Regions from separate parts of the Rhizobium sp. T1470 genome, predicted to be linked through region 3. Evidence: riboswitches for the same ligand, from Rfam matches in the RefSeq annotation. Region 3 holds a riboswitch; each other region holds the start of a gene.
The links. Region 3 has a riboswitch for cobalamin ahead of nrdH (glutaredoxin-like protein NrdH). Riboswitches for the same ligand answer to the same signal wherever they lie in the genome.
Positions count from the first base shown of each region.

Region 1: it holds a riboswitch for cobalamin, as region 3 does, so the genes downstream of both, cobU (bifunctional adenosylcobinamide kinase/adenosylcobinamide-phosphate guanylyltransferase) here and nrdH (glutaredoxin-like protein NrdH) in region 3, are expected to answer to the same signal.
Region 2: it holds a riboswitch for cobalamin, as region 3 does, so the genes downstream of both, bluB (5,6-dimethylbenzimidazole synthase) here and nrdH (glutaredoxin-like protein NrdH) in region 3, are expected to answer to the same signal.

Region 1 is NZ_CP148091.1:2,654,794-2,658,487, forward strand. Features, by position in the region: gene cobN (cobaltochelatase subunit CobN) at 1-378, opposite strand, end outside; gene cobW (cobalamin biosynthesis protein CobW) at 388-1,437, opposite strand; gene cobU (bifunctional adenosylcobinamide kinase/adenosylcobinamide-phosphate guanylyltransferase) at 1,443-1,967, opposite strand; cobalamin riboswitch at 2,093-2,490, opposite strand; gene WGT02_RS13430 (chloride channel protein) at 2,738-3,694, shown strand, end outside.
Region 2 is NZ_CP148091.1:2,519,974-2,523,667, forward strand. Features, by position in the region: gene WGT02_RS12725 (NADP-dependent malic enzyme) at 1-262, shown strand, start outside; gene WGT02_RS12730 (DUF2865 domain-containing protein) at 394-1,479, shown strand; gene bluB (5,6-dimethylbenzimidazole synthase) at 1,486-2,175, opposite strand; cobalamin riboswitch at 2,216-2,398, opposite strand; gene WGT02_RS12740 (TolB family protein) at 2,424-3,257, opposite strand; gene WGT02_RS12745 (LTA synthase family protein) at 3,463-3,694, shown strand, end outside.
Region 3 is NZ_CP148091.1:4,023,549-4,027,242, forward strand. Features, by position in the region: partial or broken gene nrdE (class 1b ribonucleoside-diphosphate reductase subunit alpha) at 1-662, opposite strand, end outside; gene nrdI (class Ib ribonucleoside-diphosphate reductase assembly flavoprotein NrdI) at 722-1,117, opposite strand; gene nrdH (glutaredoxin-like protein NrdH) at 1,129-1,350, opposite strand; cobalamin riboswitch at 1,605-1,830, opposite strand; partial or broken gene WGT02_RS20170 (TlpA family protein disulfide reductase) at 1,991-2,108, opposite strand; partial or broken gene WGT02_RS20175 (3-hydroxyacyl-CoA dehydrogenase family protein) at 2,094-2,258, shown strand; gene WGT02_RS20180 (hypothetical protein) at 2,320-2,850, opposite strand; gene WGT02_RS20185 (TlpA disulfide reductase family protein) at 3,103-3,694, opposite strand, start outside.

The sequences.
Region 1 (3,694 bases), 1.4 Mb from region 3:
AAACGGTGTCAAACCCGCGTCCGGCTTCGAATCTCCCGGCAGTACGGCGATGAGCGCGCCATAGCGCGCTGCCGCCGCATGAAGCGCTTCCAGCGCATAGTGAAAATAGCTGGCACCGCCGAGCGCCCTGACGACGATCAGCTTCGCGTGCCGGGCTGTCCGCTCGATATAGGCATCGACCGACATCGGGTGTTTCAGGCTCATCAGGCTTGCGAGCCGCAGCGAAAAACCGGCGGCCGCACCATCATACGCGGCCGCCATGGCGGCAAGCTCGGTATCGGCGGCCGACAGGAATAGGACATCGCCGGGAGATTGACCGAGATCGATCGCCTCCTCGCCGTCGCTGATCGTTCCCTGTTGTGCCAGGAGCAGATGCATTGGTCTGCCTTATGCCAGCGCTTCGATTGCCGTGCGAACTGCCGCCTCGTCCATGTCGTGCAGGCCGATCACGACCAGGCGGGTGCCGCGTGCTTCGCCGGGCGCCCAGGCGCGATCGAAATAATGGTCCACACGGCTTCCGACCGCCTGCAGCTGCAGGCGCATCGGCTTGCCGGGGACATCGACGAAGCCCTTCAGCCGCAGCACGTCATGTTCGCCAATGACGCCCTTCAGCGCATCCACGAACGTGGCAGGATCGGCAACAGGGCCGAGTTCCACGACGAAGCTATCGAACTCGTCGTGGTCATGCGGTACACCATCCTCGTGCTCGAGCTCATGGTGGGATTTGCGGTTGGCCACGTCATCCTCGGTACCGACCCCGAGCCCGAGCAACACGCTTGCCGGAACCTCGCCGTTGCGCGCCTCGATCATCACGGGCTTGCGGGCGATACGGGACGCGACCTCATCGCGCACGCGACCGAGGCCTGCCGTGTCAAGAAGATCGATCTTGTTGAGCACGATCAGATCGGCGCAGGTGAGCTGATCTTCGAAAAGTTCTTCGATCGGGCTTTCATGATCGAGCGATTCATCCTCCACGCGACGGGCTTCCACGGCACCGTGATCGTCGGCAAAACGGCCGGCCGCCACGGCAGCGCTATCGACAACGGTGATAACGCCGTCGACGGTGACCTGCGTGCGAATGTCAGGCCAATTGAAGGCCGCCACGAGCGGCTGCGGCAGCGCGAGACCGGAGGTTTCGATGACGATGTGGTCGGGGCGCTGTTCGCGCTCCAGAAGCTTGGTCATCGTCGGAATGAAGTCGTCGGCAACCGTGCAGCAGATGCAGCCATTGGTGAGCTCGATGATGTCATCTTCGGTGCAATTCTCGGCGCCGCAGCCCTTGAGCACCTCGCCGTCGACGCCGAGATCGCCGAATTCGTTGATAATCAGCGCGATTTTCTTGCCGTTCGTGTTGGAAAGCAGATTGCGGATCATCGTCGTCTTGCCGGCGCCGAGAAAGCCGGTGATCACGGTCGCCGGGATTTTCTGCTGGTTCATGAAATTCAACCCTTCATCTTCAGCGGCAGACCTGCCGCGATAAAATACACGTCCGCAGCTTCCGCCGCGATCATTTGATGCAGGCGGCCGGCATGATCCCGGAACTCCCGCGCCATGCGGTTTTCCGGAACGATGCCGAGACCGACCTCGTTGGAAACGATGACGAGGCGCGCGCGTGCCGCAGGCACGTAGGCGGCAAGCGAGGCGAACTCCGCCACCATGTCGCGCTCTTCCATCATCAGATTGGTGACCCAAAGCGTCAGGCAATCCACCAGGATCGCCCGTCCTTCGCCATCGATTGCCCGCAGGCATCCGACAAGATCGAGCGGCTCTTCATGGGTGTGCCAGAGATCGCCGCGGTCGGCTTTGTGCGTGTCGATCCGGGAGCGCATTTCCTCATCCCAAGCCCGGCCGGTCGCCACATAGTGGCGCTCCAGGCCGCCCGAAACGACCAGTTGCTCGGCAAAGCGCGATTTTCCCGAGCGCGCACCGCCGAGAACGAAGGTCGTGCCAGATGATATCAGGCTCATGGAAAATACTGTCCCATCTGCGGACGCCTTCCGCACGGAACCGGAACGGCTGCACGCAGCCTTAAAATCTTACTTTCAGCCATGACAACCTCCGTGCTGGCAGCGGGCATCGCCCAGGGATGGGCTTTTTGCCCGGCACGATTGGCAGGTCTCCTGGCTCGCGGGTTTTGGCCGCGATCGGGGCAGACCGGAAACCGGTCGCCCCTGATCGTGCCAGCGGATTTTCCTCGTCTTCCCGGCTGCATTTCATGAAAAGGCGGACGATTCGTAGACTTGAGAGGCGTCCAGCCCCGGTTGATCATGACGCACTGCCAGTGACTTTTCCGTCGCCGCTTCCGCGCCGCCCGCCTGCACTATTGCAGACTGTCAACCACGAGGAACCAACGCCGGACGGAAAACCCTGACCGCTCTACAGTCGCGGGGTCGGCTATGATGACGGCGCCCGGATTGGGTCCACCGCTTCACATTCCCTTTTCATCCGCACCGATTCAACCGGTCCGGAACCATCCGTTATGGAGTCATCGTTAGGCAAGGCCCCTGGCGAAGTCAATCGTAAGCCGTCGTCTCGCAATATGACATTGCATGCCTGAAACCGCGACCAAGACGACCTTCTCTACCAAATTTATCGTCTTTTATCAGTGGCTTACGTCACAAATAATTGTTGCCGGCGCCGGTCTTTTGCCGCAATTGCATCGCAAGCGGGTTGCGCCACTGATTTGCCCGTCCCTTTCTGCACTTGATCGCGCCTACACCTGCCTAGTTTTCCTGTCATGCTCCTAAAAATCAATATCCGCCGTTTCGGTCCGTTTCATACGCTTCTCGATATCGGGCGGATGCGCGCTCTGTTACGGCGCAGCGAAATGGGGATGGTCATCGCCGGCGCGATCGTCGGGGTGATCTCCGGCCTGGCGGTGACGGGCATGAGCCTCGTTTCCCGCGCAATGCACAGGCTGATCTTCGGAATCAGCGACGTCGAGAGGCTGAGCTCCTCCCAGATCGACGACAAGTTCCTGCTGCTGACGGCACCGGTTTGCGGCGGCATCCTGCTCGGTCTTCTGCTGTTCATCCTCGCCAAGACCCGTAAGAAGCCGATGGTCGACCCGATCGAGGCGAACGCATTACATGGCGGACGCCTGTCGCTGACCGACAGCATCCTCGTTGCCGTTCAGAACCTCATTTCGAACGGCTTCGGTGCCTCCGTTGGTTTGGAAGCCGGCTACACGCAGTTGGCAGCCGGTCTGGCCTCGAAGCTTGGCCTGAAGTTGCAGCTTCGCCGATCGGACCTGCGCGTTCTCGTCGGATGCGGCGCGGCCGGTGCGATTGCGGCGGCCTTTAATGCGCCACTGACCGGCGCGTTCTATGCCTTCGAGCTCATCATCGGCACATACACCATCGTCTCGCTGACACCAGTCGTCGTGTCCGCGCTGGTGGCGACCCAGATTGCGCGGCTGCTGGCCGGCAGTGATTTCCTCATCGATGTCGGCGAATTCGGCTCCGTCATGCCGGCCGACTATGTCCCGGCGCTGCTGCTCGGTGCCGTCTGCGCCGGCGTCGGTATTCTCATCATGCAGGGCGTCGCCTCGATCGAGGAACTGGCGCGCAGGAGTTCCATCGCAACACCGCTGCGCCCTGCCCTTGGCGGCATCGTCGTCGGTCTCCTCGCCCTTATCACGCCGCAGATCCTGTCAGCGGGACACGGAGCGCTGCACCTCAATCTCGGGCGCGAT
Region 2 (3,694 bases), 1.5 Mb from region 3:
AAGCGCAATCTCCGACGCGCTGCGCAAGCGCGTCATGCCCGATACGACACTGCATGACGAAGCCAACCTGCTGGTCTTCCCGAACCTCGATGCGGCCAACATCACATTGGGCGTTGTAAAGTCGATGATCGATGGACTGCATGTCGGGCCGATCCTGCTTGGCGCGGCACTGCCGGCGCACATCCTGGCGCCTTCCGTGACCTCCCGCGGCGTGGTCAACATGGCCGCCCTCGCCGTCGTCGAGGCTTCACAGCCAGCATGATTTGCGGCAGATTGAAAAAAATGCGTTAAGGTTCCGACCGCAGCTTGTTGCGACAAGCGGGCTAGCAATGAAGGCGCGGCAGGACGCCGCGCCTGATGACCCTGGTATTTGCTCACCGATGGGACGATGCCTTGAAGCGCTGGATTTTGTCACTCACAGCCGCCCTTGCTCTGACCGGGCCGACCCATGCCCAGATGCCGGCGATCTGTGGCGACCTGCGCGGCCGCCTCGCCGACCTGCCGCAGATCATCGGCAGCACGCCCGAAGTGCGCAAATACGCCAGCGCCATAGCCGAACAAAACCTTGAACTTCGCAAACTCCGGAGCGATCTGCGCCAAAACGGCTGCACGAGCGGCAGCATGGTCGTGATCGGCGATGATGACGGCTACTGTGGCGAACTCGAGCGCGCCGAAGCCAAGATGGTCGACAACATCCGTTATCTGCAGCAGCGTCGCGACGAACTGCGCGGCCAGAGTGAGGATGTCCGCATGAGGAACGAGCTTCTTGCAGCGCTCGACGACAACGACTGCAACGAGGCGCAGTGGCCCGCTGACACCGGCCAAGGATATGCGCCGCCACCCAGCATCGAAGATCAGGCGTTGCGGAACGACACATTCATTCCCTTGGGTGGCGATCCAAGCCAGCGCCGTTATGGTCTCCCGGGCCTGTCGCCGCTCTCTCATCTGAACACCGTATGCGTGCGAAGCTGTGACGGCGGCTTCTTTCCGTTGAGCTCGAACGCAACATCCCAAGACTTTGCCCGCGATGCCGACACCTGCTCGAAGATGTGTCCCGGCATCGAAACCGAGCTCTTCTATCATGACGTCTCCAGCACCGAGACATCGCAGATGATCTCCGCGACGACAGGCGCTCCTTACACCGCCATGCCGAATGCTTTCGCTTACAAGAACCGCAAGCCCGGCGAAAAATCGTCCTGCAGTTGCGATCTTAACGCTTACTACGCGCGGATGCGAAAAAACCAATCGATCAGCGAACCGCCACAACAGGGATCGATCACAACGATCGAAACCAAGAAGCCTGAGATGGAGAGCCATGCCGTCGCACCGGCCGCGCCTCAGCCTCAGGTGCCGGACAGGCCCTATGATCCGGCAGGAAGCAAGGTGCGCCAGATCGGCCCGCAGTTCCTTGCCGGCGACCAAGGTACGATCGACCTCAAGAACCCGGCAAAGCCAGGCCCCCAGCCGCAGCAACAGTAGGCCGCATCATTCCGCTGAATTGCCCCAAAGATCCATGAAGACAAGCTCCTCGAGCGGCAGGCGCTGGCGCCATCCTTTGACCGCCAGCTCCGGCTGTTGATAGAGTTGATCGACGTAGCCGACACAGAGCCAGGCAACGATCTCGACCCGCTCTGGAACGCCGAGAATCCTTTTGATATCGGACTCGTGAAAGATGCTCACCCAGCCGACCCCCACGCCTTCGGCGCGGGCTGCGAGCCACAGATTTTGCACGGCGCAGACCGTGGAGTAGGAATCCATTCGTGGGTTGTGCGTTCGGCCGAGAACGACATCGCCGCAGCGATTGGGATCACAGGTGACGCAAATGCTGAGCGGTGCGGCTCGGATGCCCTCCAGCTTCAGCGACCGGTAGAGCTGCTGTCGCTCCCCCTGAAACATCTCGCCGGCCTCGCGGTTGGCGTAATCGAACGCCTGCCAGACCGCCTCCTTCACCTGCTGATCGCGCACCAGAATGAAATTCCAAGGCTGCATGAACCCGACGGACGGCGCGTGATGCGCAGCCGACAAAAGCCTGATGATGACGTCATCCGGTATGGGGTCCGGGAGAAATTCCGAACGTACGTCACGACGCGTCGATATCGCCCTGTATACGGCGTCACGTTCCTCGGCCGAAAAGGCTGCGGCTCCCGACAGGGAGCCTGAATTGTCTGGTCGCATCGTCAATCCCCAACAACACAACCGCCCCGCCGTCCACGCGGGTCAGTCTATGATGTCGGGCCGGTCTTCTGACTTGGCGTCATCCGGCTGCCGCGCCTTCCCGATACTGGACCAGTGGCTTGTTGCGGCAGTCGTCAGCCTTACAGCGTTGGGCACGTTTCGGTCTTTCACCGAATTCCCGATTCTCCCGCCTGAGACGGGCACCCGACGGAGGGTCTATGCCGCGAAAAATCTGTCGATGCAATCCTTCATGCTGAGATCGGGTAGTACCGCACATAGGCGAACTCATCGCCTGACGGCGACCAATTCGGCACGTTGATCGTTCCCTGCCCACCAAAGAGTTTGAAGAGCGTCGTCAGGTTGCCGCCATCCATATCCATCAGCCGCAGACAAACATCGAGATCGCGAGGGTGGTCGAAGACGTCGGGGTCGTAGGAGAGGATCAGGACCTTATCGTTGTTGGGCGACGGATGAGCAAACCAATTGCCGTAGTTGTCGCTGGTGATCTGTTCGAGGCCGGTCCCATCCGGATGAATGCGCCAGATCTGCATGAGGCCCGTGCGGCTGGAATTGAAGTAGATCCACTGGCCGTCGGCCGAATAATCTGGCCCGTCGTTGCGCCCCTCGCCGCGTGTCAACCGCTTCTCGTCGCCGCCGTCTACCGAAATCGTGTAGATGTCGAATAGGTCGTCGCGGATGCCGCAATAGGCGAGATCCTTCCCGTCGGGCGACCAGCCGTGCCAATAGGACGGCTGATTTTGCGTCACCAGACGCGGCGCGCCGCCTTCTGCCGGAAGTACATAGATCGTCGATTTCCCGAACTCGGTCTTGTCGGAAATGACGATCTGACGGCCGTCAGGCGAGATGCCGTGATCGTTGTTGCAGGCCGTGGCAAATCCGGTATCGACTTTCTCGACCTTGCCCGAACCGTCAAGCACCAGGCGGTAGAGAAGCCCGTCACCGTTCAGCAGAAGATAGCCTCCATCCGGCGAAAAGTTTGGCGCTTCCACCAGTTGCGTGGTTTGCCAGACAACGCGCGCCTGGCCTGTTTTGATGTTGTAGATCTCGATGGAACTTCTCAATCTGAATCCTCCTGACATCGAACTCGTCAGACCTACGACGGCTCGCCGCTCGGCACAAGCAAGTGAACCGAAGCGGGCATCCGCGGACGGCGCCGGCGGCGCTTTATCCACCGATCACAAATGTGGGAAACATAACGGTTCATCTAGCGTTCATGACGAAGATGTGACAGTTCGATGAAGCTTTTATGACGTTGGAGTTTCTTAGTTGATCGCGTTGGGAATGAGGTCCGCAGCGGCAGCGCGTTTCGCGTCGCTTTCCACTGGTGTCAGGGGAAGCGCCCAATCGCCAGCTTTACGCGCTGCGCTCGGAATTTGCCTTTCGGCCCTGATTGCTCTCTTCGCCACTGTAGCGGTCGAAATAATCGCCCGCGATGGGTTCGCCGATGTGCGCGAATTCCTGACATCGCCGGTACGCCCCGGCATGACAACGGTCGTGA
Region 3 (3,694 bases):
AATGAATCTTCCAAAAGCTTCATGACAGGAATGACGCCGGAAGACTGATTCTCGATCTGCTTGATCGGAGCACCTGCTTCCCGCAGGTTCGTCAGAGCAAGTGCAACACCCCCGCCGCGCTTCGACAACTGAAGCGCCGAATTGATGCCTCGCGCGATCGACTCCACGTTGTCCTCGACGCGCAAGAGAAAGCAGGAGACGAGTTCGCCGCGTTGCTTCTTCCCGGCATTGAGGAAGGTCGGCGTCGCGGGCTGAAACCGCCCGGCGATGATCTCATCGACCATATCACGGGCGAGGTTTTCGTTGCCGCAGGCCAGCGTCAGGGCAACCATGCAAATGCGGTCCTCGTAGCGCTCCAAATAGCGCTTTCCGTCGAAGGTCTTCAGCGTATAGCTGGTGTAATACTTGAAAGCCCCGAGGAAGGTTGGGAAGCGGAACTTTTTCGCATAGGCATGGTCGAAGAGTTCGCGCACGAAGTTGAACGAATATTGGTCGAGAACGTCCTGCTCGTAATAACCCTCGGTCACCAGGTAATCGAGCTTTTCCCTGAGGTTATGAAAGAAGACGGTGTTCTGGTTCACATGCTGCAGGAAATACTGCTTGGCCGCCAGCCGATCCTTGTCGAGCTGGATTTTGCCGTCCTCGTCATAGAGGTTCAGCATGGCATTGAGGGCGTGGTAGTCGAGCGCGGCCTCTGATGCCTTCAGAGGTCGATCGAGCGTTAGCGTGTCCAAAATCGTTCCAATCCGCGTCTGACGTTGTCGACATCCGCCGCCGTGCCCAGCAGCTCGAACCTGTAGAGGTACGGCACCTGGCACTTGGCAGAGATGATGTCGCCGGCGATCCCGAAGGTCGCTCCGAAGTTGCTGTTGCCCGCGGCGATGACCCCGCGGATGTTTGAACGGTTTTCCGCGTCGTTGAGGAAGCGGATCACCTCTTTGGGCACGGCCCCCTTGCCGCATTCGCCGCAATAGGTGGGGACGATCAGGACGAAAGGACTGCTAACCGCAAGGTTAGCGTCGCCGCCGATCGGGATGCGTTGGGCCGGCAAACCCAGCTTTGTTACGAAGCGATGAGTGTTTTCCGACCGACTGGAAAAATAGACGATCTCGCCCATCGTCCTTTCCGTCACACCAGCGCGCTGATCTTATCGGGGCGGAACCCGGCCCAATGCTGCTCACCGGCGACGACCACGGGCACCTGGCGATAGCCGAGGCCTTGCACCAGTTCGTAGGCCGCAGAATCGGTGGAAACGTCGATCACGGTGTAATCGATGCCCTGGCGGTCGAGTGCGCGGGTGGTCGCGGTGCACTGGACGCAGGCGGGCTTGCTGTAAACAGTAATGCTCATCAATATATCCTCGTGTATCAGGAAGGCATAAAGGATCGTTCGGACATCCGCCGATGTCCGTGCGACAGGAACTCGAAAATGAAGACAGCTATTGCCGATTGCCGGGCGCGCTAAATGCCCGTCACTCGCGTAGATGCAAATCGAAACTCAAGGACATAAGACTTCACCCCGAAGTGACTCATGCGGGGCATTAGCGGAAGCGAAGATCGCGGCATCGTGCACAATCCAACGCTCTCCATCCGGACACCCCGCCCGTGGACGTTGCTGATCGAGGCAGGTCTCCTGGCTTGCAGGTCATAGCGCTCATTCTCGCCTTCCCGAAATCAAAGACTTCAGTGGCTTTGTCGAACGAACACTCGCCGCTTACAGTTGCGGGGGCAGCTCCGGCATTGCTCGGCCCGTCATGGACGTCGCGCACCTTATTCCCGTCTTAGCTTCCGATCCTTGCGAATCTGAAGAACCTCGAACACTACATATAGTATATGAGGTTAATTTCCCGTCAATGGCTATGTTCACACCAGCCGGTGAAAGTCTGGGAAATCGCAATGCCACTCCGGAGGGGGTGTCGGACGGATCGACCTCGAAAGAAAATTGGAGCGAAGCAGAGTATTCGATCTGCACCGCGTCGCGACGCCTCTTGCGACCCGACCGCGCCCTGATCAGCTGCGTCCTCGCTGTCCCAGGCCGCGGGGCCGTTCATGGCGGAGATCGCCCTTGTCATCGATCAGCAGCGTGACGGACAGGCCAAGGACCGCCCCTGCCGGCTGCTGGTGAAATATGTCGAGGCCGGCTGGCTCGGCCGCAAGTCCGGCCGTGGCTTCTACGACTATCGCGGCGAACCGCCGGTCCCGAGACGCCAATTGATATCGCGGATCCACGAGATGTCGGGTTCCATTCCTGCTATTTGAGGTTGGCCGCTCACACCAGATCGATAAGCTGATGAAGTGACCTGGCAAAAACCATCAACGCCTATACGCCACGGGCGTCGCGCTTTGCCTGTGAAACAGCGCCAGCCTTCCGCAATCTACCTCGCTCCATAGGACGGATGAGATTTTTGCGCTTTGAACGTTCGATCGAGTGCATGCCTGCATGAGCCTGGCGTGCGTTAAATGACGCGTCTTTCTCGCTTTTCGCTTCTTTCTTTCGCGCCAACACGGCTCGCATGTTCTCGACCATCTGAACTTTAGCGAGCATTCTACGCCGACGAGCCTGTTCGGCATTTACACTACGCACGCCCATTGCCAGAACTTCGAGTTTGGCTCTCGTGCCCGTATCCTTGCGCGCTGGCGCCGCCCCTTTGGGTTGCGCCTTGCCTCTCATTTCCCTGCGCTGTCTATTCGCCTCGCTTTGCGCACGATCGCGCCTTTCACGTATTCGCTTGGCGAGGTCCGAGAGATCAGCATCCGGCAGGCCCTGCATCGCCGGATGGTGGGTTTTTTGAACGAGTTGCCATTCGTCCGCCGTTAGCAAACGCTCTGCCTGCTTGCGCGAAATTGCCATCTACGCCTCCTACTCTGTCGCACCAGTAAACTGACTTGCGTTCGATAGGGCTCGCCTGCCCCCTGAGCGAAGCGAGCTAAAGCTTGAAAAGCTTGGGAGACGCCGTCTCCTTCAGTCGGGGTTCGACTTATGCGCCAAGCACGCGACTTCGTCTCGTTCACAATCTAGCGACGCACGGCAAGGTCCGCAATGGGCCTTCAATATCGGTGGTCGTGTGGCGTCTTTCGAGGGAGTATTCTAAGTTGTCGACGCTCACGACCCCACGGCACCCTTGATCAGCGCCTTGGCATCTTCGCTATCCCAGGCCGCCGGCCCGTTCATGGCAGAGATCAAGCAGCCCTTGTCGTCGATCAGCAGCGTGACGGGCAGGCCGAACGCCAGGCCCTGCTTCTTCAGGCTGTTGAACACCTCGATCGTGTTGTCGCGATAGAGCTTGAGCGCATCAACGCCGATCTCGCTCAGGAAAGCCTTCGGTTTTTCATCGTCGCCGGTATCGATGTTGACGGGAACGACCTGGAACCTGTCGCTGCCCAACTCCTTCTCCAGCGCGTTCAGGGCCGGCATTTCCTCGCGGCAGGGCACGCACCACGTCGCCCAGAGATTGAAGAGCACGGTCTTGCCGGCGAAGTTGTCGAGTGTCATCGGTTTGCCGTCGGCGCCCTTGAAGGCGACGGCGGTGAGCTTGCGGTGCTCGTCGGCGGCAACCATTGCTGCGACCTGGCCCTTCAGGAGCGGCGAAATCCTGGCGGCGACGTCCTTTGCCGCCGCGCATTCGCCCGATGCCGTTTGCGCCCCGCCATTGCCAGACCCGGCTTCCCTGATGTAAACCGCTGCCGCACCGGCA